Regions from separate parts of the Rhizobium sp. IY2 genome, predicted to be linked through region 1. Evidence: predicted binding sites of a transcription regulator. Region 1 holds the regulator's gene; each other region holds the start of a gene.
What was found. The regulator HrcA, encoded in region 1, represses chaperone genes, less so after heat shock. The targets are predictions, from matches to a motif close to GTTAGCACTCNCNNNNNGNGAGTGCTAAC.
Positions count from the first base shown of each region.

Region 2: the regulator HrcA is predicted to act here: its motif matches at 8,190-8,218, upstream of groES (co-chaperone GroES).
Region 3: the regulator HrcA is predicted to act here: its motif matches at 5,016-5,044, upstream of groES (co-chaperone GroES).

Region 1 covers NZ_JBLKNU010000008.1:304,386-315,111, reverse strand. Annotated here, with positions in the region: gene ACMUVN_RS23855 (nucleoside hydrolase) at 169-1,113, shown strand; gene grpE (nucleotide exchange factor GrpE) at 1,152-1,784, opposite strand; gene hrcA (heat-inducible transcriptional repressor HrcA) at 1,896-2,984, opposite strand; gene rph (ribonuclease PH) at 3,112-3,831, shown strand; gene ACMUVN_RS23835 (VOC family protein) at 3,828-4,253, shown strand; gene rdgB (RdgB/HAM1 family non-canonical purine NTP pyrophosphatase) at 4,254-4,898, shown strand; gene hemW (radical SAM family heme chaperone HemW) at 4,908-6,110, shown strand; gene ACMUVN_RS23820 (saccharopine dehydrogenase family protein) at 6,178-7,260, opposite strand; gene dnaA (chromosomal replication initiator protein DnaA) at 7,398-8,948, opposite strand; gene rpsT (30S ribosomal protein S20) at 9,807-10,085, opposite strand; gene ACMUVN_RS23805 (enoyl-CoA hydratase) at 10,278-10,726, opposite strand, start outside.
Region 2 covers NZ_JBLKNU010000009.1:198,782-209,507, reverse strand. Annotated here, with positions in the region: gene hisS (histidine--tRNA ligase) at 8-1,531, shown strand; gene ACMUVN_RS24880 (ATP phosphoribosyltransferase regulatory subunit) at 1,577-2,698, shown strand; gene hisG (ATP phosphoribosyltransferase) at 2,695-3,390, shown strand; gene ACMUVN_RS24870 (DoxX family protein) at 3,472-3,909, opposite strand; gene ACMUVN_RS24865 (glutathione S-transferase family protein) at 4,121-4,831, shown strand; gene ACMUVN_RS24860 (hypothetical protein) at 4,899-5,345, opposite strand; gene groL (chaperonin GroEL) at 6,126-7,763, opposite strand; gene groES (co-chaperone GroES) at 7,836-8,132, opposite strand; gene ACMUVN_RS24845 (TIGR01459 family HAD-type hydrolase) at 8,529-9,377, shown strand; gene ACMUVN_RS24840 (bifunctional riboflavin kinase/FAD synthetase) at 9,392-10,375, shown strand; gene ileS (isoleucine--tRNA ligase) at 10,662-10,726, shown strand, end outside.
Region 3 covers NZ_JBLKNU010000013.1:19,295-30,020, forward strand. Annotated here, with positions in the region: gene ACMUVN_RS28905 (sugar phosphate isomerase/epimerase family protein) at 1-108, shown strand, start outside; gene ACMUVN_RS28910 (TIM barrel protein) at 141-1,064, shown strand; gene ACMUVN_RS28915 (Gfo/Idh/MocA family protein) at 1,075-2,238, shown strand; gene ACMUVN_RS28920 (hypothetical protein) at 2,266-2,436, opposite strand; gene ACMUVN_RS28925 (hypothetical protein) at 2,504-2,896, opposite strand; gene groL (chaperonin GroEL) at 2,963-4,597, opposite strand; gene groES (co-chaperone GroES) at 4,645-4,962, opposite strand; gene ACMUVN_RS28940 (hypothetical protein) at 5,464-5,727, shown strand; gene ACMUVN_RS28945 (hypothetical protein) at 5,724-6,050, shown strand; gene ACMUVN_RS28950 (hypothetical protein) at 6,047-6,358, shown strand; gene ACMUVN_RS28955 (VOC family protein) at 6,597-6,977, shown strand; gene ACMUVN_RS28960 (ectoine synthase) at 7,028-7,414, opposite strand; gene ACMUVN_RS28965 (LysR substrate-binding domain-containing protein) at 7,546-8,409, shown strand; gene ACMUVN_RS28970 (LysR family transcriptional regulator) at 8,451-9,413, opposite strand; gene ACMUVN_RS28975 (MFS transporter) at 9,537-10,726, shown strand, end outside.

The DNA.
Region 1 (10,726 bases):
CGGCGCCACCTCACAATTTTAAAGCGGTGCCGCCGGCTGCTTGCTTGACAAAGCGGCGGCTGCCTCGCATCAAAACATGCCCGCACGGACTGTGCTGATTTGTGACGGGAAATGAACAAATCGGTGCATGCCGAGGCAAAGCGCACCCGCGAGGATGGAACGATCGGAATGGCAAGCGCAAGAAAGATCATCATCGACACGGATCCCGGCCAGGACGATGCGGCCGCCATCATGCTGGCCTTCGGCAGTCCCGAGGAGCTGGAGGTGCTGGGGATCACGACGGTCGCCGGCAACGTGCCGCTTTCCTTCACCAGCCGCAATGCGCGCATCGTCTGCGAGCTCTGCGGCCGGCGGGAGACAAAGGTTTTCGCCGGCGCCGACGCGCCGATCGCCCGCAATCTGGTGACGGCCGAACATGTGCACGGCAAGACCGGCCTCGACGGGCCCGACCTCAGCGAGCCGACGATGGCGCTGCAGCCCGACCATTCGGTCGATTTCATCATCGAGACGCTGCGCCGCGAGCCGACAGGCACGGTGACGCTCTGCACGCTCGGGCCGCTCACCAATATCGGCCTGGCCTTCCAGAAGGCGCCCGACATCGTTCCCCGCATCCGCGAACTGGTGATGATGGGCGGCGGCTTCTTCGAGGGCGGCAACATCACGCCGGCCGCCGAATTCAACATCTATGTCGATCCCGAGGCCGCCGATATCGTCTTTCGCTCAGGCGTGCCGATCGTGATGATGCCGCTTGACGTCACTCACCAATTGCTGACCCGCAAGGACCGGGTGAAGCGCATGGCCGAAATCGGCACGGCGCCTGTTAAGGCCATGGTCGAGATGCTGGAATTCTTCGAGCGGTTCGATATCGAGAAATACGGCTCCGACGGCGGGCCGCTGCACGACCCGACCGTGATCGCCTATCTGCTGAAGCCGGAGCTCTTCAGGGGTCGGGACTGCAATGTCGAGATCGAGGTCCGGTCCGAACTCACCGTCGGCATGACCGTCGTCGACTGGTGGCATGTGACCGAGCGCAAGCGCAATGCCAAGGTCATGCGCCATGTCGATGCGGACGGCTTCTTCGATCTGCTGATCGAACGTTTCGCCCGCATCTGAAGCTTTGGTTTCCCTTCCTGAGCGGAAGGGAAACGTCCTTAAGCGTCCTTCTCGTCGAAGACGGAATTGGTTTCGGCTTCGGCCGGCTTGGGGCCGCCCTTGGCGACGCCGACCATGGCCGGGCGCAGCACGCGTTCGCCGATGGTGAAGCCTGCCTGCACGACCTGGACGACCGTATTGTTCGGCACGTCGGGGTTGGGCACCTCGAACATCGCCTGATGGAAATTCGGATCGAACTTCTGGCCGACCGGCTCCAGCTTGCGAACGCCGTGGCGCTCAAGAGCCGACAGCATGGCGCGCTCGGTCATCTCGACACCTTCGATCAGGGTGCTGAGGCCGGCATCGGCCGCGGCCTTGGTCTCCGGAGAGATGGCATCAAGCGCGCGGCGCAGATTGTCCGAGACGGCGAGCATGTCGCGCGCAAAACCCGCGACGGAATAGGACTTGGCGTCCTTCACTTCGCGCTCGGTGCGCCGGCGCAGATTGTCCATCTCGGCGGCAAGGCGCAGATAGCGGTCGCGCAGCTCACCGTTTTCGGCTTTCAGAAGCTCGAGCGGGTCCGGCTGGGCAGCCTCTTCCTGCGCAATATCGTTCTCGACGTAGGCGGCAGCGTCGGCTGCGGCATCGGCCGCAGTTGCGTCAGGTCCGTTTTTCGTCGTGTCATCGGTCATGACGGTCTCCGGTTGGTGTCTTCAGATGCGCCCGATATCGAGGTTTGACCGAAAAAAATCAAGTCTGCGTGACAAAGAAGCGAAAATTCCGCACGTTCGCCAGTTGCGGCGTCAAAGCTGATTGCGCGAAAGGCGGGAGACGAGCTGGGCGGTGTAATCCACCATCGGCACGATGCGGGAATAATTGAGCCGCGTCGGGCCGATGACGCCGACGGCACCGACGATGCGATCGTCATCGTCACGATAGGGCGCGACGATCAGCGACGAGCCGGACAGCGAGAAGAGCTTGTTTTCCGAACCGATGAAGATGCGCACGCCGGAACCGGTTTCGGCGAGATTGAGAATCTCGATCAGGCTGTCCTTCTTCTCGAGATCGTCGAACAGCAAGCGCAGCCGGTCGAGATCCTCGGCGCCGGCCAGCCCCTCGAGCAAGTTGGCGCGGCCGCGGATGATCAGTTGCGCGGGCTTGCCCTCGTCCGGGCTGCCGGCCCAGACAGCGATGCCGCGCTCGACGAGATCGCGCGACAGGGCATCGAGCTCGTGGCGGACGTCATCCTTCAGCCGGCTCAACTGCTTGCGGAGTTCCGGCAGCGTCTGGCCGGACATATGGGCATTGAGAAAATTCGCCGCCTCGGTCAGTTGCGAGGAGGTGACGCCCGCCGGCAGCTCGATGATGCGGTTTTCCACCTGATCGTGATCGCCGACGAGCACGGCCAGCGCCTTGGTCGGTTCGAGCCGGATGAACTCGACATGTTTCAGCACCGGATCGCTTTTCGAGGTGATGACGAGGCCGGCGCCGCGCGAAATGCCGGACAGCATGCGGCTTGCCTCGTTCATCATCGATTCCACCGGATTGCCGCCGCTTTCGGCCCGCACCTGCCGGTCGATGTTGGCGCGCTCCTCGGCGGAGAGGTCGCCGACCTGCATGAAGGCATCGACGAAGAAACGCAGGCCGATCTGGGTCGGCAGCCGTCCGGCGCTGACATGCGGCGAATAGATCAGGCCGAGCTCTTCGAGATCGCTCATGACGTTGCGCACCGAGGCCGGCGACAGCGACATCGGCAGAAGACGGGACAGGTTGCGCGAACCGAGCGGCTCGCCACTTTCCAGATAGCCTTCGACGATGCGCCGAAAAATTTCCCTGGAGCGCTCGTCCAGTGCGGCAACAGCATCCGAAACCGACGTCGACCTGATGCCCATGAAGCTTAAGAACCCGCGCTGATGATACTTCCCGAAAAGTAAGTCAAACTCGCACCCGTGGCAAAAGGGAATTTGCAAATAGGCGCCGCCAATCGTAGAAGCGGTCAACAAACCCCAGGAGATAAGAATGCGGCCTTCAGGCAGAAAAATCGACCAGATGCGCAAGGTCTCGTTCGAGCGCAATTTTTCCAAGCATGCGGAAGGCTCCTGCCTGGTCAAGTTCGGCGATACGCATGTGCTCTGCACGGCCAGCCTTGAAGAAAAGACGCCGCCCTGGCTGCGCAATACCGGCAAGGGCTGGGTCACCGCCGAATACGGCATGCTGCCGCGGGCAACCGGCGAGCGCATGAAGCGCGAGGCCGCCGCCGGCAAGCAGGGCGGCCGCACCCAGGAAATTCAGCGGCTGATCGGCCGGTCGTTGCGCGCCGTCGTCGACCTGCAGGCGCTCGGCGAACGGCAGATCACGCTCGACTGCGACGTCATCCAGGCCGATGGGGGTACGCGGACCGCCTCGATCACCGGCGGCTGGATCGCGCTTTACGACTGCCTGAAATGGATGGAAAGCCGCAACATGATCAAGGTCGACCGGGTCCTGAAGGATCATGTCGCCGCCATCTCCTGCGGTATCTTCGCCAGCCAGCCGGTGATCGATCTCGATTACCTCGAGGATTCCTCGGCCGAGACCGATGCGAACTTCGTCATGACCGGCACCGGCGGGATCGTCGAGATCCAGGGCACGGCCGAGGGCACGCCGTTCAGCGAGGGCGAATTCACCTCGCTGATGCAGCTTGCCAGAAACGGCATCGGCGAACTGGTGGCGCTGCAGAAGCAAGCCGTCGAAGGATGAACCCCATGCTGGAAGGCATGTTGGAAACGGCGCTCTATGCGCGGGATCTCGATCAGGCCGAGGCGTTTTACGAAGACGTCCTCGGACTGGAGAAGATCGCCCGCGCCGCCAACCGGCATGTCTTCTTCCGCTGCGGGCCCGGCGTTCTGTTGATCTTCAACCCCGAGGAAACGGTGAAGCCGCCGGCGCCTGATGCCCTGCAGGTGCCGCCGCACGGCACGACCGGCCAGGGCCATGCCTGTTTCCGGGTATCCGGCCGCAATATCGACGCCATGGCCGAGAAGCTGACGGCGGCGGGCGTGGCGATCGAATCCGAGGTGCGCTGGCCGAACGGCGGCCGCTCGATCTATTTCCGCGATCCGGCCGGCAACAGCCTGGAATGCGCAGAGGCTAAAATCTGGGGCATCGAACAGGATATCTGAATGCGCAAGCTTGAAACGAAGACCATCGTCGTCGCCAGCCACAATGCCGGCAAGATCCGCGAGATCCAGGAATTGATCGGGCCGCTCGGCTTCACCGCCAAATCGGCGGCGGAGCTGAATTTCGTCGAGCCTGACGAGACCGGCACGAGTTTCGAGGAGAATGCGACGATCAAGGCGGTCGCCTCGGCCAATGCCGCCGGCATGCCGGCGCTTTCGGACGATTCCGGACTGGTGGTCGACGCGCTCGGCGGCGATCCCGGCGTCTACACCGCCAACTGGGCGGAGAGGGCCGACGGCACGCGCGATTTCGACATGGCGATGGCCAAGGTGGAAAAGGCGCTGCAGGATGCCGGCGCGACGAAGCCGGAACAGCGCACCGCACGTTTCATCAGCGTGCTCTGCCTCGCCTGGCCGGACGGGCACACGGAGCTGTTCCGTGGCGAGGTGGAAGGCAGCGTCGTCTGGCCGCCGCGCGGCACCCAGGGCTTCGGCTACGATCCGGTCTTCCAGCCTAAGGGTTACGACATCACCTTCGGCGAAATGAGCGGCGAGGAAAAACACGGCTGGAACGTCGGCAAGCCGCAAGCGCTGTCGCACCGGGCCCGCGCCTTCAAACTCTTCGTCGAAACCTGCCTGGAGGCATAAGGTCGGTACGTGGGCACATCAGACACGCCAAGCAGCTCGCGCGATGCAGCACTTTTGCCCGATACCGGTGAGCCCGGCTTCGGCGTCTACGTGCATTGGCCCTTCTGTGCGGCGAAGTGTCCCTATTGCGATTTCAACAGCCATGTGCGCCACCAGCCGGTGGATCAGGAGCGCTTCACCGCTGCCTTCTTGAAGGAGATGGCAACGGTGCGGGCGATGAGCGGGCCGAAGACGGTCACCAGCATCTTCCTCGGCGGCGGCACGCCCTCGCTGATGAAGCCGGAAACGGTCTCGGCCATTCTCGACGGCATTGCCCGGCACTGGCACGTGCCTGCCGGCATCGAAATCACCATGGAGGCCAACCCTTCGAGCGTCGAGGCCGACCGCTTCCGCGGCTATCGGGCCGCCGGCGTCAATCGTGTCTCGCTCGGCGTGCAAGCGCTGAATGATCGGGACCTGAAATTCCTCGGCCGTCTGCATGATGTCGCCGACGCGCTGAAAGCAATCCGGCTGGCGCGCGACATTTTTCCCCGCATGTCCTTCGATCTGATCTATGCCCGGCCGCAGCAGACGGTCGAGGAATGGGAGAAAGAGCTGAAGGAGGCTATCTCCTATGCGGTCGACCATCTCTCCCTCTATCAGCTGACCATCGAGGAAGGCACGCCCTTCTACGGCCTGCACAAGGCGGGCAAGCTGGTCGTGCCGGACGGCGAGCAATCGGCATTGCTCTACGAGGCGACGCAGGAGATCACCGCGCGCGAGGGCATGCCGGCCTATGAGGTTTCCAATCACGCCCGGCCGGGTGCCGAAAGCCGGCATAACCTGACCTACTGGCGTTACGGCGATTATGCCGGCATCGGCCCCGGCGCCCATGGCCGGCTGACACGCGGCCCGGAGAAGATCGCCACGGCGACCGAGCGCAAGCCGGAAGCCTGGCTCGACATGGTCGAGCGCGACGGCCACGGCATTCTCGACGAGGAGCGGCTCGGCTTCGAGGAACAGTCCGACGAGCTCTTGCTGATGGGGCTGCGGCTCCGGGAAGGTGTCGATCTTGCCCGCTGGCAGCAGCTTTCGGGCCGCGACCTCGACCCGAAACGCGAGGAATTCCTGCTGGAACACAAATTCATCGAGCGGATCGGCAATTCGCGCCTGCGCTGCACGCCGTCGGGCATGCTGATCCTCGATTCCGTCGTCGCCGATCTCGCCTGCTGACCTCAATACGACGAGCGAATTTACAACGCGGCGGCATCGATATCGCCGCCGCGCTGGAGCGCATTTATCAGCCGTGGCTGGTCGCGCCTGATTTGAACAGGCTGCCGGTCGGCGTCTTCAAGAACATCTCCAGCGGAATATGCTCCTGGTGCAGGAAGCCGGTCGCCGGCAGCAGGCCGTCGCGGACCATTTCGATGACGGCCACGACCGAGGCCGAGGTCGTCCAGGCAATTGCGGTGCGGCGGGCGCCGGCAATCTCGATCGGGTAATAGGCGCGCACGAATTCCTTGCGGCGCAGGCTGCCATTCTCCGTCCCCTCGGCGGCGACATGGACATAGACGACATCGTCTTCAACCGGCGGCTTGGCGTTGGTCAGGATCTCGCCGGCGAGCTTGCGCTTGTCGCGCATCAGCAGTTCGTGGAAGAAGAAGTTCATCAGCTCCATATGGCCGGGATAACGCATCGTCTTGTAATCGAGATTGTCGATCTTGCCGAGCATGGTGTCGCACATGGTGCCAAGACCGCCCGAGGTGGTGAAGGCTTCGAGCTTGACGCCGCCGACATAGACGGTCTCGTGCCATTCCATCGGCGAGACCAGCTTGCGGACACCGCCCTCGATCACCTCGCAGTCGTTCAGATATTCGTTGACGACGCCCTCGGGCGACCAGTTGAAGGCGTAGCCGAGCAGCCCGGTCGGGTGCTGCGGCAGGGCGCCGACGCGCATGCGGATCGAACGGCAGCGATCGAAGCCGTCGGCCAGGCTCGCGCCGACGATACCGACGAAACCCGGCGCCAGGCCGCATTGCGGCGCCATCAGGCCGCGGGCGGTCTTCGACAGTTCGATGATGAAATTGGTTGTGGGAACATCTTCGGTCAGATCGAAATAATGAATGCCGGCAAGATGGGCGGCGCGCGCCAACTCGATGTTCAAATGATAAGGCAGGCAAGACAGCACCGCCTCGACACTGGAGAGCAGTTCGCCGATCACCGCGGGATCTGAAATATCGCCGGTGCGGCACTTGAAGGGGACGTCGCTCAGCGGCAGCTGCGCATCGACGCCGATCACCTCGAAGCCGCCTTCATGCAACAGCGTCGCCGCCAGCCGTCCGACCTTGCCCAGGCCGAGAACGGCGATCTTTTCGAAACTCATTCATTCCTCCCACGCGCTCATTTCAGCGCTTCAGTCTTTGACATGCACTGGATGCGCCGGAGGTATAGAATAAAAAACTTATAAAGGAAAACGGCCGGAATCGCTTCCGGCCGTCGAATTCAGAAGAGAATCGTCGATTATTCGTTGATCAACCGCTTCAGAAGCTCGACTTCGTGCGAAAGCTTGGTGTCTCCCGAAATCAGTTCCTCGATCTTGCGTACGGCATGCAGCACGGTCGTGTGATCACGACCGCCGAAACGGCGGCCGATCTCCGGGAAGGAGCGCGGCGTCAGCGTCTTCGACAGATACATGGCGATCTGGCGCGGCTTGACGATGACGCGGGTGCGGCGGTTCGAGACCAGTTCCTGGCGCGAGACGTTGTAGTGCCTGGCGACGATGCGCTGGATATCCTCGATGCGCACCCGGCGGGGCTCGCCGGAGCCGACCAGATGGGCGAGCAGTTCGTCCACGCGCTCGATCGACAGGTTCGGCTCGAAGGAGCGGCGGAAGACCAGCTGGTTGAAGGCGCCTTCGAGTTCGCGGCCGCTGGCCGTGACGTTGCGGGCGACATGCTGGAGCAGTTCTGCCGGAATTTCGAGTGATGGATCTTCGAGCCGGGCTGCAGCAAGGCGACGCCTGAGGATTTCGAGACGCATCTCGTAATCCGGCGCGTCGAATTCGATCGCGACACCGCCTTGCAGGCGCGAACGGACGCGGGGATCGAGCGACTCCAACTCCCAGGGCGCACGATCGGCAGCAACGACGACCTGCTTGGCGCTGTCGAGCAGCATGTTGAGGAGATGACAGAATTCATGCTGGATCATCTTGCCCTGCAGGAACTGCATGTCGTCGATGATCAGGAGATCGATGTTGCGCAGCGAATCCTTCAGCGTCAGCGCATCATTGTCGCGGATTGCGGTGGCGAAGCGCCACATGAAATATTCGGCCGTCAGATAGACGACGCGCAGCGCCCTCGGGTTCTGAACCGCCGCATTGGCGACCGCCTGCAGCAGATGGGTCTTGCCGAGGCCGACCGTCGAATGGATGAAGAGCGGATTGAAGCGCACGGCGCCGGAACCGGCTTCCGCGATCGTCTTGGCAGCCGCAAGCGCGACCCGGTTCGAGCTGCCTTCCACGAAGGTATCGAAGGTGAAGCGGCTATCGAGCGGCGAGCCAAAGAGCGGCGAACCGAAGCTTGCGGGCCTTGCCGCAGCAACAGCCGACACCGCCTGCTGGACGGCCTGACCGGCCGGCTGGGCGCTCGTCGGGCGGCGCATCTGGGGGGCAACGACCGGCTCGGGCTGAACCGCCTCGTCGAGCGCCTTGGTGCCGCTGCGCGTTGCCGTGCGCACCAGGACTTCGATCTTGAGAATTTCCGGGTCCTCGGCCTGGAACAGACCGGTGATGAGATCGAGATAACGATTGTTGATCCACGACTTCAGGAAGGTCGTGGGAACCGAGAGACGAACGACGCTCTTCGATACCGAATGCAGCTTCAGCCTGGCGAACCAGCTGGCATAGACGTCAGGACCGACCTGGGCCTTCAAGCGCGCGCTGACGCGCTCAAACAAGATGCTGTGCTTCATGTCCGCCTTTGCTTCCCCCACTTCCAGGCGAATGGTGCCGAACGTCTGCGGTGCCGCATCCCCATTGTCGAGCCCGCCCGTCGTCATCGTATTCATGTGCATAATGCCGCCTTTCAATTCCACCGGGCGGCTTCCGCTAAAATAGCCGCCCGATCATTCCCCGCTTTGGCGGGCTGACGGCATCCTCATGAAGCCGCTCACCTGCCGGTTCACTCAAACACTGCCCCCGAAGGGACCGGCAACAGAATTCCGTTGCAGGGACCGCATTCATGCGGAACCTTCAGCGGCTTTCCGTGCCAGGCTGGCGGTCGATCCTCGTTTTCGGCCGACCAGCCCGAACGCAATATCACTTTAACCCTCTCCTGCGGTCTCGCCTTAAACGTGTGGCCGCTGAAGGCACAAAACATCCCCGCTCCGTAACAGCCACGTTACGGCCCAAATCCGTCAAGTGCTTGAAAAAACGGAAACGCAATGCTCCGTAACAAAGGGCACAAACTTATCGCCCTGCCGACGTGGCAGTTAAGACCGAGCCTCTGCAGGTGATGTCCGCGCCCTTTGTTGAAAGCCATTTAGGCAGGATCAAAAGGCAATATCAACGATGAATTTTACGCAAAATTAAGAAGCGGCCATTGACTCCGCCTGCCCTTTTCGGGCGTCACACCAGCGTCAAAAAAGAATCGCTTTTGAATCAAGGAGATTCCCCGTTCGGGCTATTTTGACACGCATGGAAAGAAAAAAAATAAAAATCTTCTTGACTCACCCCTGACCCCGAAAGCGTGGGGTAGAGTCGCGCGGCGTGAAAGCATCCTAGCGCAAGCCATTGTTTTTAAACAATTTTTCCTGTCATGGCACTGACACGAAACAGTCGTGAGATTAACCATGCAGGGGCTGATTGGCGGAATCGAAAAAGCCCGGTAAAATTACCGGGCTAATCATAAAGAGGAAGTCGTTAAAGGAAGATTATGCGGTCGTGGTGACCGAAAGAGCCTTCACACGAGCAGCCAGGCGCGAAACCTTGCGCGATGCCGTATTGGAGTGCAGCACACCCTTGCTGGCGGCGCGGGCAAGCTCGGGCTGAGCCGCCAGGAAAGCTTCCTTCGCCTTGGCGGCGTCACCGGATGCGATGGCCTCTTCGACCTGGCGAACGAAAGTACGAACGCGCGAGCGACGAGCCTTATTGACGTCGGTACGGCGGGCGATCTTGCGGGTCGCTTTTTTCGCCGAAGTTGTATTGGCCATGGATGCCTCTCTCAAGAATTCGAACAAACTCCGCCATTACCGCGGGCCCTGCGGCCACAAAATCCAGCAATGCGGGAGCAATCGCGGAAAACCAAACCGGCTTTCCGAACCGTGGGCGGGCATATAACTCTAAAGCCGGCCCACGTCAACGCGGATTTTCAAGCTTTACCACCGGCAAGCGCCGAAAAACATTCAACGGTGCGTAAAAGCCGGTTTGCGCTTCTCGACGAAGGCCGCCATGCCTTCTTTCTGGTCGTCGGTGGCAAAGAGACTGTGAAACAGCCGGCGCTCGAAACGCAAGCCCTCCTCCAGCGTCGTCTCGAATGCGCGGTTGACTGCCTCCTTGGCCATCAGGACCGAGGGACGCGACAGCGAGGCGATCTTTTCGGCCGCGGCAAAAGCCTCGTCGAGCAGACGCTCGGGCGCCACCACACGCGAAACGAGTCCCGATCGTTCGGCTTCCGCCGCATCCATCATCCGGCCGGTCAGGATGAGGTCCATCGCCTTCGCCTTGCCGACGGCGCGGGTCAGCCGCTGCGAGCCGCCCATGCCGGGAATGACGCCGAGGGTGATTTCCGGCTGGCCGAACTTCGCCGTCTCCGAGGCGATGATGAAATCGCACATCATGGCGAGTTCGCAGC
Region 2 (10,726 bases), on a different contig from region 1:
CCCGGAAATGAACGACAAGCAGAAGAAACCGCAAAAGCTCAAGGCCCGCCTGCCGCGCGGCTTCGTCGACCGCACGGCCGCCGACATCCGCGCCGTCAACGAGATGACGGCAAAGATCCGGGAAGTCTATGAGCATTATGGTTTCGATCCGCTCGAAACGCCGCTGTTCGAATATACCGATGCGCTCGGCAAATTCCTGCCCGACAGCGACCGGCCGAACGAGGGTGTCTTCTCCCTGCAGGATGACGACGAGCAATGGATGTCGCTGCGTTACGACCTGACGGCGCCGCTCGCCCGTCATGTCGCCGAGAATTTCAACGAGATCCAGCTTCCCTACCGCACCTATCGCGCCGGTTACGTCTTCCGCAACGAGAAGCCGGGCCCCGGCCGCTTCCGCCAGTTCATGCAGTTCGATGCCGATACGGTCGGCGCGCCGGGTGTTCAGGCCGATGCCGAAATGTGCATGATGATGGCCGACACGCTTGAGGCCCTCGGCATCAAGCGCGGCGACTATGTCATCCGCGTCAACAACCGCAAGGTTCTGGATGGCGTGCTCGAGGCGATCGGCCTCGGCGGCGACGACAAGGCCGGCCAGCGGCTCAACGTGCTGCGCGCCATCGACAAGCTCGACAAGTTCGGCCCGGAAGGCGTGGCATTGCTGCTCGGCCCCGGCCGCAAGGATGAATCCGGCGATTTCACCAAGGGCGCCGGGCTTGACCAGGAGAAGATCGACAAGGTGCTGTTTTTCGTCGGCATCAAGGATTATGCCGAAAGCGCTCAACGCCTCGCCGAGCTCGTTGCGGGAACCTCGAGGGGTGGCGAAGGCGTCGAGGAGCTGAATTTCATCGCAGCGCTCGTCACCAGCGCCGGCTATCAAGCCGACCGGATCAAGATCGATCCCTCGGTCGTGCGCGGTCTCGAATATTATACCGGCCCGGTCTATGAGGCCGAACTCAGCTTCGACGTCACCAATGAAAAGGGCGAGAAGGTCGTCTTCGGTTCGGTCGGCGGCGGCGGCCGTTATGACGGTCTCGTCTCTCGTTTCATGGGCCAGCCGGTTCCGGCGACGGGCTTTTCGATCGGCGTCTCTCGCCTGATGACGGCGCTGAAGAACCTCGGCAAGCTCGGCGCCAGCGAGGTGATCGAGCCGGTGCTGGTCACCGTCATGGACGGCGATGTCGAGGCGATGGGCCGTTATCAGAAAATGACGCAGCAACTGCGCGCCGCCGGCATCCGCGCCGAGATGTTCCAGGGCAACTGGAAGAAATTCGGCAACCAGCTGAAATACGCCGATCGCCGCGGCTGCCCTGTCGCCATCATCCAGGGCGGCGACGAGCGCGCCGAAGGCGTCGTGCAGATCAAGGATCTGATCGAAGGCAAGCGGCTTTCCGGCGAGATCGAAGACAATGCCAGCTGGCGCGAAGCACGCGTGGCGCAGGAGACGGTGCCGGAAGCCGACCTTGTGGCCAAGGTGAAGGAAATCCTTGCTGCGCAGGCTGAGGATCGGAAGAGGGCACCATCGAATGTCTGAGGCGTACCTTCAGGCACGCCCTTCGCCTACTATTTGGAGCTCGGCATGCCCCTGATCAACCTCCCCGAATTCTCCAACGACCTGCTGGCCGAATTTACCGCGCGCAACGCCGAGCGCATCGATACGCCTGTCATTCAGCCGGCCGAACCTTTCCTGGACATCGCCGGTGAGGACCTGCGCCGCCGCATCTTCATGACGGAGAGTGAAACCGGCGCCAGCCTTTGCCTGCGTCCCGAATTCACCATTCCCGTCTGTCTGCGCCACATCGAGACGGCGACCGGTACGCCGAAGCGTTATGCCTATCTCGGCGAGGTTTTCCGCCAGCGCCGTGACGGCGCCAATGAATTCTACCAGGCCGGCATCGAGGATCTCGGCGATATCGACCTGTCAAACGCCGACGCCCGCGCCATCGGCGATGCCACCGGCATCCTCGCTCGCCTGCTGCCGGGCCGGCGACTGTCGGTGACATTGGGCGACCAGGCAGTGTTCGAGGCCGTCGTCCAGGCGCTCGGCCTGCCGCTCGGCTGGCAGAAGCGCCTGATCCATGCCTTCGGCAACATGACGCAGCTGGAAGCGCTGCTGGCCAGCCTCGTCAGCCCGCAATTCGTCACCGGCCTGGACGACGATATTGCCAGGCTGGTCGCATCCGGCGACGAGCAGGCGCTGGTCGTCCATCTCGAGCGGGAGATGCAGAAGACCGGCTATTCGACGAATGCCAGCCGCTCGCCCCTGGAGATCGCCCGGCGCCTCAAGGAAAAGCTGATCCTCTCCGAAACCCGCCTCGACGATGCGGCCTTCCAGGTGCTGGAAGAGTTCCTGTCGCTCGACGTGCCGCTCATCAACGCGTCCGCGGCCCTTGCCGGTTTCGCCGATGCTGCCGGCCTGAAACTCGGCAACGCGCTCGCCCGCTTCAATGGCCGGGTCGCAGCCCTTGCCAATGCCGGCGTCGATCTTTCCTGCCTCGACTACCGCGCCGCCTTCGGACGGCCGCTCGATTATTACACCGGCCTCGTCTTCGAGGTGACGGTGGAAGGCTCGAGCGCGGTGCTCGCCGGCGGCGGTCGCTTCGATCGGCTGCTGACCTTCCTCGGCGCCACGGACCGCATTCCTGCCGTCGGCTTCTCCTTCTGGCTCGACCGTATCGAAACCGAAAGGGCAGCCGCATGACCATCACCATTGCGCTTCCTTCCAAGGGCCGGATGAAGGACGACGCTTCGGCGATCTTCGAGCGTGCCGGCATGCCGATCTCGGCTGTTGGTAACGACCGCTCCTATCGCGGCCGCGTCGAAGGCTGGGACGATGTGGAAGTCGCCTTCCTGTCGGCTTCCGAAATCTCTCGCGAAATCGGCAACGGCAGCGTCGATTTCGGCGTCACCGGCGAGGATCTGATGCGGGAGGGTTTTGCCGAGATCGACAAGCGCGTCGAATTCTGCGCCCGGCTCGGTTTCGGCCATGCCGATGTCGTCGTCGCCGTGCCGGAGATCTGGCTGGATGTCGACACCATGGCCGATCTCGTCGATGTCGCCGCCGATTTCCGCGCCCGCCACTCCAGGCGGCTTGCTATCGCCACCAAATACTGGCGGCTGACCCAGCAGTTCTTTTCGAGCCAGCACGGCATCCAGCTTTATCGCATCGTCGAAAGCCTGGGGGCCACCGAGGGCGCTCCCGCCGCAGGCTCGGCTGACATCATCGTCGATATCACCTCCACCGGCTCGACATTGCGCGCCAACCACCTGAAGGTGCTCCAGGACGGCGTCATCCTGCATTCGCAGGCCTGCCTCGTGCGCGCCCGCAAGGAGAGCCATGCCGACGAACCGGCGGTGCAGGCGATCATCGATGCGGTGCGCGCCGCCCTCTGATCTCGGCTACATAACGGCACAAGAAAAACCCGCCGTCGGATGACGGCGGGTTTTCTGTTTCTGGGAGGATGTCTGCTGGTGTCAGGCCGTTGCGTAGGCGCCGCGGCGGGCGTCGAGCGAGTAGGCGCCTGCGCCATTGGTGGCGAGCATGATATAGGCGCCGGCGAGCGTGATGTTCTTCATGAAGTTGACGAAGTTCAGGCCGCTCAGCCAGGCGTTAGCGGCGGCCGGGAAATCAGGAACGTTGATCGGCGAGAAGTGGAAGACGAAGCCGGTAAAGACGCAGAAGACGGCAAGCAGCCAGCCGACGATGCGGACCTGGAAGCCGACGAGCACGGCAAGGCCGGTTGCAAGCTCGAACAGGCCGGCGAGATAGGTGAGCGCGGTGGAAGCCGGCAGGCCGGCGCCGGCGATCATGCCGGCGGTCGATGCCGGATCGGTCAGCTTGCCGAAGCCGGCGAAGATGAACATGAAGGAAAGAAGGATACGGGCGATCAGGATGATGACGTTGTTCGACATGGACGTTGTCTCCGTTTGATTGGCTCTGGAGATCTTGGTGCCCCGGCACCGGTTGGACCTCGGATGCTTCTATGTCGCTCTTTTCCTTCGTTGTGGAAAGATAAACGGAAGCGGACAGATCGTTCAACAATATGGAACGATCTCCTGGTCGCCGCGGCTTGCCTTTACCGAGCCCGGTCTTTTATGGTCGGCGCCCAACATGGAGATTCCGATGGCAGATCTTTCCGCATTTCCGATCACGACGCGCTGGCCGGCGAAAAATCCCGACATCATCCAGCTCTATTCGCTGCAGACGCCGAACGGGGTGAAGGTTTCCGTCGCCCTCGAAGAACTCGGTCTCGCCTACGAGCCGCATTATGTTTCCTTCGCCGCCAACGAGCAGAAGTCGCCGGAATTCGAATCTCTCAACCCGAACGGCCGTATCCCGGCGATCATCGATCCGAATGGCCCGGACGGCAAGCCGATCGGCCTTTTCGAATCCGGCGCCATCCTGCTTTATCTCGCGGAAAAAACCGGCAAGCTCATCCCTGCCGATGCTGCCGGCCGCTACGAAACCATCCAATGGGTGTTTTTCCAGATGGCGGGCATCGGTCCGATGTTCGGCCAGTTCGGGCATTTCTACAAATTCGCCGCCGACAAGGTCGCCAACAATTCCTACCCGGTGGAGCGTTATCGCGACGAGTCCAAACGTCTGCTCGGCGTGCTCGAAGACCGGCTGAAGGGCCGCCAGTGGATCATGGGCGATCTCTATACGATCGCCGACATCACCACCTTCACCTGGGTTCGCGGCGCCGATATCTTCTATGGCGGCCGCGAGGTTCTGGAATATGCGAAATTCCCCGCCGTCTCGGATTGGCTGGAGCGCTGCATCGCCCGTCCGGCAAGTGCGAAGGGCCTCAACATACCCGTCAAGCCGGAATAACGGAGAGGCCGACCGGAAATGCCGAAGGCCGCCCTTGAGAGCGGCCTTTTCTTTGCGCTGGCGGTTTTTATCGGCGGCTTGTGATCTGCCTTGCGCCTTCAAGCTTGAAGCGCGGGAAGATGAAGACGCCGGACATGCTGCCGCTGTATTTCTCTTCGAGCCCGTTCGACTCGCCCATGCAGAACAGCGGCTGGCGGAAGCCATTCGGCATGATGATCGTCGTCGAAAAACAGAAGGAGGAATTGAGCGTCGCCGCCTGTTCGAACAGCTCCAATATGTGGCTGCGGTCTTTGGTATCGTAGCAGCGTATCAGGCTTAACAGCCCGCATTCTTGTGCGGAGAGGCCATGCAGCATGCCGCTCCATTCGCCGAGGCGGAGCATGCCGCTCGACAAATCTCCGATCCAGCTTTCGGAGATGGAAAACTGCGCCAGCATCTCGTGATTTTGATTGGTGTCCTCAAGCGAGCCGGGCATCAGGGGCAGGGCTGCATTGGCTTTGGCGATCTTAAACAAGGCGTTCTCCCGTTCGCATGCGGCTTCTCCGCCGCACGTTCGGCAAACACAAAGAAACAGGATCATGTCGCTGCGGACATGATGTCCGCCCATCCGGCAATCGTCACCGCGTTCACGGCCTCCGGAAGCGGAGCCGTTGAAGCCGAACATTCGCGTATCGCCGTTTCGCGCTCCGACCTCGTCTATTAGCGAAAAATTATCGCCGGGCGCACTTTAATTGCAGCGCGGATTTATAGGAGCTTTTGGCCAAACGGCAACGGCTTTTTAAGGGGTATTCGGATCGGGATCATTTCTCGTGAGGCCGCGCTTCCGGGACATTTCAGGAGAATCGGCGGTGGAGGATCATCTTCGAGGGCATTGGAAGCGTTTTCACCTGATGCGGAGGCCGGAAACGGCACGGCAACGCCGCGATCTCGCACCGATGTCGGCATACTGCAAAGGTGCAGCGACGCAAGCTTCACGCAAGCTTCGGCCCGGGGGCGGGCAATAGACGGCTGGTTAGATGGGTTGATCAGCTGAATCGGGCGTGCCGCGTGGTCGAATCGCCGCTGCATCATTCCTGAAATCGGAAGCGGCTGAAAAGACATCGGCGGTGCCGTAAGGGAAACGAAAAGGGCGACCCGAGGGCCGCCCTTCCTGTTCCGGATGCCGGAATGGTGTCAGTGCAGGCTTTCGCCTATCACATCATGTCCATACCGCCAGTTCAGCGCGCTTGACGCGCTGAACCATCTTAGATGATGGGCGGTTTCATGAACGATGCTGTGAAAGGCCGTTGGCCTATCACATCATGTCCATACCGCCCATGCCGCCCATGCCGCCCGGCATAGCCGGAGCGTCTTTCTTCGGCAGCTCGGCGATCATGGCTTCGGTGGTGATCAGCAGCGATGCAACGGAAGCTGCATCCTGCAGGGCGGTGCGAACGACCTTGACCGGGTCGATGATGCCCATGCCGATCATGTCGCCATATTCGCCGGTCTGGGCGTTGTAACCCCAGTTGTCCTGATCCTTGTCGAGGATCTTGCCGATGACGATCGAAGCTTCGTCGCCAGCGTTTTCAGCGATCTGGCGAGCCGGAGCCTGCAGAGCACGGCGAACGATGTTGATGCCGGCTTCCTGGTCGTCGTTGATACCCTTGGAGGTGATCTTGACGGAAGAACGCAGCAGGGCAACGCCGCCGCCCGGTACGATGCCTTCCTGAACGGCAGCGCGCGTCGCGTTGAGAGCGTCGTCGATGCGATCCTTCTTTTCCTTCACTTCGACTTCCGTCGAGCCGCCGACGCGGATGACGGCAACGCCGCCGGCGAGCTTGGCAAGACGTTCCTGCAGCTTCTCGCGGTCGTAGTCGGAGGTGGTTTCTTCGATCTGCGCCTTGATCTGGGCAACACGGCCTTCGATGTCGGACTTGGCGCCCGAACCGTCGACGATCGTGGTGTTTTCCTTGGAGATCGACACCTTCTTGGCACGGCCGAGCATGTCGAGCGTGACGGATTCGAGCTTGATGCCGAGGTCTTCGGAGATGACGGTGCCGCCGGTCAGGATGGCGATGTCTTCGAGCATGGCCTTGCGGCGGTCGCCGAAGCCAGGCGCCTTGACGGCAGCGATCTTGAGGCCGCCGCGCAGCTTGTTGACGACGAGCGTTGCAAGGGCTTCGCCTTCGACGTCTTCAGCGATGATGAGGAGCGGCTTGCCGGTCTGGACGACGGCTTCGAGAACCGGCAGCATCGACTGCAGGTTCGACAGCTTCTTCTCGTGGAGGAGAATGAAGACGTCTTCGAGGTCGGCGATCATCTTTTCCGGGTTGGTCACGAAGTAGGGGCTGAGGTAGCCGCGGTCGAACTGCATGCCTTCAACGACTTCGAGTTCGGTTTCGGCGGTCTTGGCTTCTTCAACCGTGATGACGCCTTCGTTGCCGACCTTCTGCATGGCTTCGGCAATGTCGAGACCGACCTGACGTTCGCCATTGGCGGAGATCGTGCCGACCTGGGCGACTTCTTCCGAGGTGTTGATCTTCTTGGCCTTGGCCTGGAGATCCTTGACGACTTCGGCCACGGCGAGATCGATACCGCGCTTCAGGTCCATCGGGTTCATGCCGGCGGCAACGGCCTTGGCGCCTTCGCGAACGATCGCCTGGGCAAGAACGGTTGCAGTCGTGGTGCCGTCGCCGGCGATGTCGTTGGTCTTCGAAGCAACTTCGCGGACCATCTGGGCGCCCATGTTTTCGAACTTGTCTTCGAGTTCGATTTCCTTGGCGACGGAGACGCCGTCCTTGGTGATGCGCGGTGCGCCGAAGGACTTGTCGATGATGACGTTACGGCCCTTCGGGCCGAGCGTGACCTTGACTGCATCGGCGAGAATGTCGACGCCGCGCAGCATCTTTTCGCGCGCGGTGCGGCCAAACTTGATTTCTTTAGCTGCCATGTTTGTGACTCCTGAATTCGAGTTGTTCGGGCAAAAGGCCCGTCAGCCATTTCGGGAAAGCAGGTCGGCCGATCAGCCGATGATGCCCATGATGTCGGCTTCCTTCATGATCAGAAGGTCTTCGCCGTTGATCTTGACTTCGGTGCCGGACCACTTGCCGAACAGAACGCGGTCGCCAGCCTTGACGTCGAGTGCAACGACCTTGCCGGACTCGTCACGAGCGCCGGAACCGACGGCGACGATTTCGCCTTCCTGCGGCTTTTCCTTGGCGGTATCGGGAATGATGATGCCGCCCTTGGTCTTTTCTTCGGACTCGACGCGACGAACGACGACGCGGTCGTGAAGCGGACGGAAATTGGTGCTTGCCATTGTCTAATCCCTCGATCGAATGACATTCGCGGACCGGAGCGGCCCACATGGATAGGTGTTAGCACTCCCTTGCGGTGAGTGCTAGCGACGAGCATTTAGGGATGGCTCCGAAAGGAGTCAATGAGAGCAATCACGAATTTTTGTGCCGGAATTGTGAAGAGACCGGAGAATAGTCGGAGATTGCAGGCGAAACCATGGCGCGACCGGGCTTTGCCGGAGTCCGTCCGCCCTTGACGATCTGCCGCTTCGGGATGAGATCGGCAAGCCCCATTTGCCATCCGCGCCATCGGATTGCCGTTTGGGATCTTCGCATTGGCCCGGCAGCGAAGAAAATGCCTTGCCATCGCCTTGCGCCTTTGCAATGTCACCGTGACCAAAGCAAATCGGGAAATCGGAATGGCCAAGCGGATAGAAAACTTCTCTAACATAACAGGTCACTATGATGTGGTGCTCTGCGATGTCTGGGGCGTCGTTCATAATGGCGTCGATCCGTTTCCGAAGGCGGCTGCCGCCCTTGAAGCGGCCCGCGCAAGCGGCGCCGCCGTCGTCCTCATCACCAATTCGCCGCGCCTTTCCTGGCAGGTGGTCGAGCAGTTGCGCCAGATCGGCGTTCCCGACAGCGCCTATGACCGGATCGTTACCTCGGGCGACGTCACGCGCCGGCTGATCTCCGAAGGGCCGAAGACGGTCTTTCTGCTCGGCCCCGAGCGCGACAAAGCGCTACTCGAAGGCATTGGCGTCGAGCGCCGGCCGGCGGGCGAAGCGCAATCGCTGGTCTGCACCGGCTTTTTCGACGACGAGACGGAGAAGCCGGAGGATTACACCGACATGCTTCTCGAGTTCAAAGCCCGCGACGTGCCGATGATCTGCGCCAATCCCGACCTCATCGTCGAGCGCGGCCATCGCATGATCCCCTGCGCCGGCGCCATGGCCGCCTATTACGAGCAGCTTGGCGGCAGCACCCGCATCGCCGGCAAGCCGCACCAGCCGATCTACGAGGCGACGCTGGCCGCTGCCCGCGAGCTTCGCGGCGATTTCCCGGTCGAGCGCGTGCTGGCAATCGGCGACGGCATGCCGACCGATGTGCGCGGCGCCTTGAATTACGGCCTCGACCTTCTCTACATCAGCGGCGGTATCCACGCCAAGGAATACACCTTGAACGGCGAGACCGACGAGGCGATCCTCCACGCCTATCTCGAACGGGAAAGCGCCGCGCCGAAGTGGTGGATGCCCCGCCTTGCATGAAGAGAAGCCAGCCGATGACCGTCTTCCACCGCAATGAAACCCGCGAACCCTTGCCCGCCCATCTGAAGGGCGGCGTCATTGCCATCGGCAATTTCGACGGTGTGCATCGCGGCCATCAGTCGGTGCTCAATCGCGCGCTCGAAATCTCCAAGGCCCGCGGTATCCCCGCTTTGGTACTGACCTTCGAGCCGCATCCGCGCACGGTCTTCCGGCCGCAGACGCCGGTCTTCCGCCTGACGCCGGCGCCGCTGAAGGCCCGCATCCTGGAAACGCTGGGGTTCAGCGCCGTCATCGAATATCCCTTCGACTACGAATTCTCGCAGCGCTCGGCCGATGATTTCATCCATTCGATCCTGAAAGATTGGCTCGGCGCCTCCGAAGTCGTCACCGGCTTCGATTTCCATTTCGGCCGCGGCCGCGAGGGCGGCCCCGCCTTCCTGATGAATGCCGGCCATAGCTACGGCTTCGGCGTCACCCTGATCGATGCTTTTCGCGATGAAAACGCCGATGTTGTCTCGTCGAGCCATATCCGCGCGCTGCTGAAGGAGGGCAATGTCAGCGAAGTCGCCGGCATGCTCGGTTACCGCTATACGGTCGAAGCCGAAGTGATCGACGGCGAAAAGCTCGGCCGGCAGCTCGGTTTCCCCACAGCCAATATGCGCCTGCCGCCCGAGGTCGATCTTGCCGCCGGCATCTATGCCGTGCGTTTCCGCCTCGAAGACGGCACGCTCCACGATGCCGTCGCCAGCTACGGCCGCCGCCCGACGGTGACGGAAAATGGCGCGCCGCTGCTCGAAACCTATCTTTTCGATTTCAGCGGCGATCTCTACGGTCAGCTTTGCTCCGTCTCCTTCTTCGGCTATCTCAGACCCGAACTGAAATTCGACGGCCTCGATCCGCTCGTCGCCCAGATCAAGCGCGATGAAGAAGAGGCGAGGGCGCTGCTTGCGGGCGTCAAGCCGCTCAGTGCGCTTGATGGGAAACTGTGCTTTTCCTGAGGTCGCCTTGAGCGCGGCTGTCGCTGGGGCACCGGCGATTCCAGCCGCTGATGCCGACTGCAGGCCGCGAATTCTTCTCTTCCTTTTCCCGGCAAAAACGCCTATGAACCGGCGCGATGATGAAATTTTGGCTGGCGATGACGATGCGAATTATCGGCCCGGCCTTCCGCGCGCGCTAAGCGGCCGGAAGGTCCGGGTTTTTGGCGCTTGGATACGAGCGCTGCCGTCACCAGCTATTTCACGCCCGTTGCGCCCTTCCTGGGCTGCCAGAAAACGATTGTCAGACATGACCGACACAGCCGAAAAGATCGACTATTCGAAGACCCTCTATTTGCCCGAGACCGATTTCCC
Region 3 (10,726 bases), on a different contig from region 1:
ACCGCCTGCGTCTTCGGCTGGGAAGACCGCGCCGATGAATCCGGCCGCTTCATGCGCGCCGAAATCCAGAAATATGTCGACAAATACTGGCCCGGGAAACGCGGCTGACCCTCGAGATCACCACTATCAGGAACAGAACCGTGACCATCACGATTACGACGGCCCCCTGCTGCTGGGGCGTTGATGACGTCAACAATCCAAACCTTCCCGCCTGGGAGCGCGTCTTCGACGAGGCCGCCGCCGCCGGCTATGGCGGCCTTGAGCTCGGGCCCTACGGCTACGTGCCGCTCGATGATGCGCTGGTCGCCAAGGCGCTTGCCGAACGCAATCTGTTCATCGTCGCCGGCACGATCTTCGACGATCTGGTCTCCGCCGACAATCGGGAGACATTGCTGCGGCAGACCGACGAAATCTGCGCCGTGATCACCCGGCTGCCGCAGCCGGAACAGGTGGCGGGCCAGCGGTTCAGGACGCCCTATCTCACGGTCATGGACTGGGGCCATGACGAGCGAGACTATGCCGCCGGCCATTCCGATCGTGCGCCGCGCCTCGACGACAAGGCCTGGGCCGGGATGATCGCCAACATCACGGCGATCGCCGAACTTGCTCAGCGCAAATACGGCGTTCGCGCCGTCATCCATCCGCATGCGGGCGGCTATATCGAATTCGCCGACGAGATCGAGCGGGTGGCGAACGACATTCCGCAGGCAGTCGCAGGATTCTGCCTTGACACCGGCCATACTTATTATGCCGGCATGGACCCGGTGGAGACGCTGCGCCGCTATGCCGACCGGCTCGACTACGTCCATTTCAAGGATATCGACCAGGCCGTCTTCGACCGCGTGCTCGGTGAAAGGATCCGCTTCTTCGAGGCCTGCGGACAGGGCGTGATGTGCCCGATCGGCCGCGGCATCATCGACTACCCCGCCGTCAAGCGGACGCTCGAGGAGATCGGTTATCACGGCTTCATCACCGTCGAGCAGGAGCGCGATCCGAGGAATGTCGCCGGCAGCCTCGACGATGTGAAGCAAAGCCGCGATTACCTCAGGTCCGTTGGTTTTTAGGGAAAACACTATGACGAATGACAGGCGAAAGCCGATCCGCTGGGGCATGGTCGGCGGCGGCAAAGGCAGCCAGATCGGCTATATTCATCGCTCGGCGGCGCATCGCGACGACGTCTTTGCCCTTGCGGCGGGTGCCTTCGATATCGATCCCGAGCGCGGGCGCGCCTTCGGTCTCGATCTCGGGCTCGACGCAGCCCGCAGCTACCCGGACTATGCGACGATGTTTGCCGCCGAAGCCGCACGCGCCGACGGTATCGAAGCGGTGTCGATCGCAACTCCCAACAATACCCATTTCGCGATCTGCAAGGCAGCTCTCGAACATGATCTGCATGTGATCTGCGAAAAGCCGCTCTGCTTTACCATCGCCGAAGCCGAGGAGTTGAAGGCGCTGTCAAAAGCGCGCGGTCGGATCGTCGGCGTGACCTATGGCTATGCCGGCCATCAGATGATCGAGCAGGCGCGCGCCATGGTCAGGAATGGCGATCTCGGTGAGATCCGCATCGTCAACCTGCAATTTGCCCACGGCTTCCACAGTGCTGCGGTCGAGGAGCAGAACCCGTCGACGCGCTGGCGTGTCGATCCGAAATTCGCGGGCCCCAGCTATGTCCTCGGCGACGTCGGAACCCATCCGCTCTACATTGCCAAGGTCATTCTGCCGCACCTCAAGATCAGCCGCCTCCTCTGCACCCGCCAGAGCTTCGTCAAAAGCCGCGCGCCGCTGGAGGACAATGCGGTGACCCTGATGGAATACGACAATGGCGCGATCGCCACCATCTGGTCGAGCGCCGTCAATGCCGGCTCCATGCACGGCCAGAAGATCCGCATCGTCGGCTCGAAGGCCAGCATCGAATGGTGGGATGAGCGGCCGAACCAACTCTCCTACGAGATCCAGGGGGAACCCGCCCGCATTCTCGAGCGCGGCATGGACTATCTCTATCCCGAGGCCAGGATCGACGACCGCATCGGCGGCGGCCATCCGGAAGGCCTTTTCGAAGCCTGGGCAAACCTCTACCGTCGCTTCGGCTTTGCCATCAACAGAGCGCGCGGCCTCGCGCCGGCGGGCATTGAAGATCTGGTCTTTCCCGATGTCGATGCCGGGCTGGAAGGGGTGCGCTGGGTGGAAAACTGCGTGCAGTCCGCCGACGCCGGCGGGGTCTGGCTGGATTATCGCTAGGCCGTCAACCGCGGTGTGACGCTATGCTCAGATAAGCCGGTCGTCATCTTCCGCCGCCCGCGGCGCGCGACGACGCGTGCTGTCGTTGGCGGCTTTTTTCTGCCCGTCGGCTGATGCCTCAGGGACTTTCTTGAGGCTTTCGCCGCCGGCGTCGTCTGCGGCTGGCTGCGGGTCGCTCTTTTTTTCAAAGCGGATCATGGGTCATTTCCTGCTTCAACAGTGGGAGCGCTCCGCAGATATATCGGAGCGCTCTGGAAGAACGGTGTCAGACGGCAAGCGCAGTGGCGCAGCCTTGAACACTTCGGCTGTCGGACGAGGTCTGCCCAGGCATGGTTGCCCAGCCGCCCGCCTCGACAAACTGACGCTGCTTGTAGCCATCGTTAAGCGCTTTGAACTCGATCAGTTTAGCGCTCGCATCCGGCGCCGCCTTGAAGCGCTCGACGCAAATGGCCGACGCCAATTCTCCGCGTGCGGTATCGCCGGCGGCGGCTGCCGCTTTGCTTGACGTGCCGCCTGTGACCCAGCCTCCCCAGCTGAAGCCGATGATCATCGTGGCGATCGCCGTGACGACGCAGGCCCAGACGAGAAGCGTCTTGGATGGCTGGTAATTGTCGAAACGCTGGGTAATCGATGTCTTGCTGCTGCTCTGCACGGACATTGGAATTCTCCCTGTCTACTGTTCGGGTTGCGCCGTCCGGCGACGCCGGACCGGTTCAGGCTGGCCTCAGTATCCCATATCGCCCATGCCGCCATTTCCGGCTGCCGGGGCAGAGTCTCTTGCGGGAATGTCGGCGATCATCACCTCGGCGGTGATCAGAAGCGCCGCAATCGAGCCGGCGTCCTGCAGAGCGGTGCGTACGACCTTGGCCGGATCGACGATGCCGGCCTCGATCATATCGACATAGGTCTCCGTCTGTGCGTCGAAGCCCTGATTGTGATCATTGCTGCCGGCGAGTTTTCCGACGACGATGGAGCCTTCGAACCCGGCATTGTCGGCGATCTGCCGGATCGGGGCTTCAAGCGCCCTGAGCACGATCGAGATGCCGGCCGTCACGTCGGCGTTCTCGCCGGTCAAACCCGTCAGCGCCGACTTCGCGCGCAACAGTGCCACGCCGCCGCCCGGCACGATGCCCTCTTCGACCGCCGCACGGGTCGCGTTCAGCGCGTCGTCGATGCGGTCCTTCTTTTCCTTGACCTCCGTCTCGGTCGCACCGCCGACACGGATGACTGCGACGCCGCCGGCCAGTTTCGCCAGGCGTTCCTGCAGCTTTTCCTTGTCGTAGTCGGAGGTGGTCTCCTCGATCTGCGCCTTGATCTGCTGGATGCGCGCCTGGATGGCCGCCTTCTCGCCGGAACCGTCGATGATCGTGGTGCTCTCCTTCTCGATCAGCACGCGCTTGGCGCGGCCGAGCATATCGAGCGTGACGTTTTCGAGCTTGATGCCGAGATCCTCGGAAATCATCTGGCCTGATGTCAGCACGGCAATATCTTCCAGCATGGCCTTGCGGCGGTCGCCGAAGCCCGGCGCCTTGACGGCCGCGACCTTCAGGCCGCCGCGCAGCTTGTTGACGACCAGCGTCGCCAACGCCTCGCCTTCGACATCCTCGGAGATGAGCAGAAGCGGTTTGCCGGTCTGCACGACGGCTTCCAAAATTGGCAGCATCGCCTGAAGGCTGCCGAGTTTCTTCTCGTGAAGGAGGATATAGGGGTCCTCCAGTTCCACGCGCATCTTCTCGGCATTGGTAACGAAATAGGGTGAGAGGTAGCCACGGTCGAACTGCATGCCCTCGACGACGTCGAGTTCGGTCTCGGCGGTGCGCGCCTCCTCAACGGTGATGACGCCCTCATTGCCGACCTTGTCCATCGCCTTGGCGATCATCTCGCCGACGCTGACGTCGCCATTGGCGGCAATGGTGCCGACCTGGGCGATCTCGCCTGACGATTTGACTTTCCTCGCCCGCGCCTGGATCTCCTTGACCACCGCAACGACGCCGAGATCGATGCCGCGCCTGAGATCCATGGGATTCATGCCGGCAGCGACGAGCTTTGCGCCTTCACGAAAGATGGAGGCCGCGAGCACCGTCGCCGTCGTCGTGCCGTCGCCGGCAAGATCATTGGTCTTCGACGCCACCTCGCGCACCATTTGCGCGCCCATGTTCTCGAACTTGTCGGCTAGCTCGACTTCCTTGGCGACAGTGACGCCATCCTTGGTGATACGCGGTGCGCCATAGGCCTTGTCGATGACGACGTTGCGGCCCTTGGGGCCAAGCGTGACCTTGACGGCATTGTTGAGCAATTCGACGCCGCGCAGCAGGCGATCGCGTGCATCGGTGGAGAATCTGATTTCCTTGGCAGACATAATATTGGTCCAGTTCGGTCTTGAGATACGGATCGGAATGCGGTCGATCAGGCGGCCTTTTGAGAGGCCACTCCGATCTTTTCGACGATGCCCATGATGTCGGTCTCCTTCATGATCAGAAGGATCTCGCCCTCGATCGTGACCTCTGCCCCCGACCATTTTCCGAACAGAATGCGATCACCGACCTTAACGTCGAGCGGGATCAGATTACCGTTGTTGTCGCGCAGGCCCGGGCCGACTGCGACCACGTCGCCTTCCTGCGGCTTTTCCTTGGCGGCGTCTGGAATGATGATCCCGCCCTTGGATTTGACATCGCCTTCCGCACGTCGAATGACGACGCGGTCGTGAAGTGAACGGAATTTCATAGAGGTCTTTCTGCTGCCGGCGCATATGGCGGCTGCAACACATAAATAGCACCCGTGGCACTCGATTGATAGGAGTGCCAATAAATATTATTCACGCATGAAAAATCAGGAAATCATTTCGGCGGGATGTTTTGTAATAATTATGAATTGAATAGAATTTCTTGAGCCATTACGCTCCATTTTATTTGCGTGACCACGGAGTTAATTTGGCGTTTTTTATAGATAAATCCGAATTTATCTTGATTTAAACGTAATCCAGGCGTAACGATAAGCCTCGTCGATTTGGCCGACTTGGCTTCGCGGTGTCAGAGACCTACGACCCGCCATACACCACCGAATTCTCGATAGCGAATATATGACGTCGTTCCGGCGTGCATTTCGCGTATTCGATCCGGAATGAGCTTGGCGCTGACCGCGGATGTACCGGCAGCGTCGAGTTCGTCCGGTTCGGATCTCAACGATACAGGAAATGCATCGGTGTTTCCTGCGGAGGCTTCAGTCATGACAAGTCGCACCACACAAACCGTCGTCCACTTTTCATCTCCTTTCCGCCTGCCAGGTTTCGACGGGGCACAGCCAGCAGGGGAATATCGCGTCGATTATGACGAGGAATTGATCGATGGCGTTTCCAGGCTTGCCTGGCGACGGATCGGCGCCTTCATCCACCTGCCGGCGATCGCCGCACAGAGTTCGACACTGCAGATGATGCCTATCCATCCGTCAGATCTCGAAACCGCGCTCGAAAAGGACCACAAACCGTCATGACCGCTACGCGCACTCCGCAACGCAATGGACGTTCGGTCCGACGCGAGCCAGCAACACATATCTTCAAGGTTGGGCAGACCGTCCGGCTGAAGGACGGGTTCCTGATCGTGCCTTCCAAGCTCTCCGACACATACCGCATTACCGCCACGCTGCCTCCGAGAGGCAATCTGCTGCAATACCGCATCCGCAGCGACGACGAACGTCACGAGCGGGTCACGACGGAAGACAGCCTGGAGCCGGTAAACCTATCGCCCGGCAGCGGCGCAACACTGATCGAGACAACGTTTGGCCACGGCCCGAATGACGGAAGGTTGACATCGTGAACAGCCATGAAGACGAAGGAAGACCGAACGCCTTTGCTGTCGGTAATAACAAGGGCGGCGCGGCCGGCCACTACGCCGTGGACATTGGACGCGACCGCCGGATCGAACCCGCCCGTTCGTGGACCGTCTATCACGCGAGCGTTCCGACGCACGCGGACCATGCCGTGATCGGCGCGAGCCGTTCGCAGGCCGGGAGAGACATGCTGTCCTTCAATCTTCTCAACATCGGATACCGGAAGGAATGGCTCAGGCTATCCGACGCTGCGCAGATCGCTCGGGACACCCCGCCGGCTCACCCGTGGCGCTAGGATCCGGACCCTACTCCGCCCTTCCCCCAAATCAAGTGACAGCGTCGCAGAACTTGCGCTGAACAGCGGTAATTTCGGCGCGCCGATTTCTTCGCCAGGACGCTCGAGCGGATCGCCAGCCTTTTTGAACGACGCCCTTTCGTTGACTTCGGACCGCGGTTGAAAGATGTTGGCGTCGTGCCATCTTGAGGGATGAGCCGTCCTTCGGAGACCAAGGGAAGTCAGGGAGTTTGCGTCCATGTTCGATCATGTCTCCATCGGCGTAAAGGACATCGAAAGAGCCCGCCGTTTCTACGACGCGGCGCTGGCGCCGCTCGGATATGAGCGGCTGTCCAATTCCGACACGATGATCGGCTACGGCCCGGAAAGGGTCGGCCTCTGGGTGATGCAGGTCGAACACCCCGTTGTTGCCGATCTGCGATCCGGGCTGCATTTCTGCTTCGTCGCCCCGAACGAGGCTGCGGTCGATGCCTTTCACGCGGCGGCCGTCGCCTCCGGCGGCACGGATAATGGCGAACCGGGGATCCGGCCGGATTACGGACAATTCTATTACGCCGCCTTCATCATCGACCCGGACGGCTACCGGCTCGAAGCCTATTTTCATAAAGGCGAGCTGTAACAGGCCGACTGACCGTCAGAAAACCGCGCACTTTCCCTTATAGGCTGATCTCAATAAGCCGATCCCGAGGGGTCGTTCAGATTATGGCGCTCGGATCCCTCGAGCGGCGGATTGAAGACGCTGACGAGGATCATATCCTGGTCACGGCCGCCGCGCAGCAGATGCTTGTCATGCTTGTCGAGCACATAGATATCGCCTTGACGGATCGGAAAGACGGTGCCGTCCATATCCTCCACCTCGCCCTCGCCGGCGATGCAATAGCAGGCTTCGAGATGCTGCCGGTATTCGAGAAGCGAAACGGTGTTGGCGCGCACGATCGTATGACACACGGTAAAACCCATCCCGTCCTTTTCCGTCAGCAAACGGTGGCTCGTCCCATTGCCCCATTCCACAAAATAGTCGGTTGCTTCGACATCCTTCAGGCTGCGCACGTACATTTCGCTCTCCTGGTGTAAGAAAATTTGACACGTCAGCGATACTGTTCAGATCCGCTTCCTTCAGCCATACTGGTGATCTCCATATTCTGACAAATGATGATTTCTATCGGATAGCTGAGGAAAACTTACAGATGACACTTCCATTCGGCGCATTGAGAGCCTTCGAAGCGGCAGCGCGTCTTTCAAGTTTCTCACGCGCCGGCGACGAATTGCGCGTCACGCATGCCGCGATCAGCCATCAGATCCGTCATTTGGAGGAATGGTTCGGACGTGCCTTGTTTCTGCGTGAAAAACGCGGCGTGCGGCTCGCACCCGAGGCCAAAAGCTTTGCCGAAACCCTATCGAGCAGTCTTGAAAGAATTTCCGCAGAAGCGGAATTATTGAAGCTCAGGACGAGATCCGAGATCACCGTCGGCTGCATCCCGTCCATCGCGACGCGATGGCTGATACCATCGCTCAGCGATTTCCTGGCGAAGCATCCGGATGTCACAATAAAGGTGGTCTACGCCATGGCCGAACAGCGTCTGCGTGAAACCGGCTGCGATGTACTGATTACGCTTGGCGCCGACACCTTCGAAGGCGTCGTTTGCCACCAGCTTTTCTCCCGCGCCACTCAACCTGTCGCCAGTCCGCGCTATCTTGAAAGAAAGGGCAGCATCGACCACGCGACACAGATCGCAACGGCAGACCTGCTCCACGACGAGACCACAGCGCATTGGGCGCAGTGGCTCGACAAGGCGGGCGTGCCGTTGACGCCAACGCTAAGGGGGCCGGTGTTTCAAGACTTCAATTTGCTCGCAACCGCCGCCATTGCCGGTCATGGCGTGGCACTTTGCCCGGTCGAGTTATGCCGCCGCGAAATCGAGAATGGCGACCTGATCGTGCTCTCGGACATCGCGATTCTCGCACAGGAGAGCTATTTTCTGATCTGCAGGGCTTCCCCCCAAAAATCAATTTCAGCCTTCTGTACGTGGTTCAAATCGGTCATTGAATAGACGGCGGCCGGGGCGACAATCTCGATGCAATCACCCCTGAGTCAAGCCGCAGCTCTCGATATCGATACGCGGCAGCCGGAGGCTTCGAGCGCCACGCTGGCGACGTCAAGGAACAGGCCGCGGAACCAGCGCGCCCGGCCGTCCGCCTGGTCGACGCGGCGATAGAGCATGGTCACGGGATCGGCCGGCAGGGAAAGCGGCGGCTGGCAGATCGTCAGCCCATGCAATTGCGCCATGCAGCGACCGATCGATTCCGGCACGGTGGCGATGGCCGGCATGGCCATGAGCGCCGTCGGCAAGGCGGAAAAACGCGGCACCGTCGCCACCACCTGCCTGACGTGGCCAGTGCGGCTCAGCGCGCTATCGATGCTGGTCGCGGCATTGCCTTCGAACGAAACGGTGACATGGGCGACATTGGCGAAATCCTTGAGGCTCAACGGCGCCTTCAGCCGGAGCTGGGCTTCATCGTAGATGCAGATCGAGGCCTGATCGAACAGCGGCGCGCGGATGTGCCAGGAGGCCGGCTCTTCGTGCACCGAGACGCTGAAGTCGAAGACGCCCTCGTCCAGCCGGCGCGCGGCATCGCGTTTGTCGGAAGCGATGCCGATCAGCCGGGCGCCGGGTGAGAGCTGGAGAAGACGGGCGGCAAGCGGGCCGAAGAAGGCCGATTCAAGATTGTCGCACATGCCGATGCGGAACTCGCCCTGCCAGCTGGCCGGATCGAATTCGGCCTGCGGGCGGATGGCACGCTCGATGCCCGACAGCGCATCCTCGATCGCCGGGGCGATGGAAAGGGCCCGCGGCGTCGGCTGCAGGCCGCGGCCGACGCGCACGAACAATTCGTCATCCAGTGCCTCGCGCAGGCGCCGCAAAGCGGCCGAAAGACCGGGCTGGCCAAGCAGCAGCCGCTCTGCGGCGCGACTGACATTGCGTTCCTGCATCAGCACCGAAAAGGCCAGCAGCAGATTGAGGTCGATCTTGCGAAGAGTGGCATCATTCATCATCACCAGTAATACCTGGCATGGCTACTATCAATTTGCAATAGGAAAGGAAGCTGTACATTTTCTCGTTCCCTGCCGCCCGGCAACCTCCCCCGATGAGGCGGCAGCAAAGAAGGAACGATTTCGATGACTCTTTCCAAATCGCGAAACGGGGCGGGACTGGCATTGCTGCTGCTCTGCGCCGCCAATTTTCTCGACGCCATGGATGTCTCCACCATCGGCGTCGCGCTGCCTGCCATCCAGGCCGAACTCGGCATGGAGGCGACCTCGCTGCAATGGGCCGTCAGCGCCTATGTGCTCGGCTATGGCGGCTTCCTGCTGCTCGGCGGCCGGGTCGCCGACGTCTTCGGCCATCGCCGCGTCTTCCTCTGGTCGCTGGCAATTTTTGCCGCCGCCAGCATCGCCGGCGGCTTCGTCGACAGCGGCCCGACGCTGATCGCCGCCCGATTGATCAAGGGCATTGCCGCCGCCTTCACCGCGCCGGCCGCCCTGGCGCTGCTGCTCTCCGTCTTCGGCGAGGGAGCGGCGCGGGCAAAGGCGCTCGGCGTCTTCTCCTCCACCGGCGCCGCCGGCTTCGTGCTCGGCATGGTGATCGGCGGTGCTGCGACGATCTTCAGCTGGCGGGCGACGCTTGTCATGGGCGCGCCGGTCGCCATCCTGACGCTCCTTCTTGCGCCGCTGGTGCTGCCGGCCGACCCGAAAAGAACCGGACCGCGGCCGGCCTTCGACTGGGCCGGCGCGCTGACCATCACACCCGGGCTCTTGCTCTTCGTCTTCGGGATCACCAACGCTGCGGCAGCGGGCTGGCAGGCATTCCCGACCTGGGGCTCGCTCATCGCGTCGCTGGTGCTGATCCTGCTCTTCCTCGCGGTCGAAGCGCGCCATGCCGATCCGATGGTGCCGCTCGGCATGTTCCGTCGGGCCAAGCTTCGGCATGCCAATGCGATTGCCGCCCTCTTCCAGGGCGCCTATGTCGGCTTCCAGTTCCTGGCGACGCTCCACTATCAGAACGTCATAGGCTGGTCGGCCTTCACCACCGGCTTCTGCTTTGCGCTTGGCGGTGTCTTCGTGATGTTCCTGGCGCCACGTTTTGCCACACTCGCGCAAAATCGCGGCGCCACCGGGCTGATGGCGGTGGGTGTCGGCCTGCAAGCCTTCAGCTACATCTTCTGGGTGACCGCGCTCGGACATGTCGACCCGATCCTGCTCGTTCTGTTCTCGCAGATCCCGCTCGGCCTCGGTTACGCCCTGACCTACCCCTCGGTGCAGGTCGCGGCCCTTTCCGACGTGGAGGACGACAAGGCTGGACTCGCCTC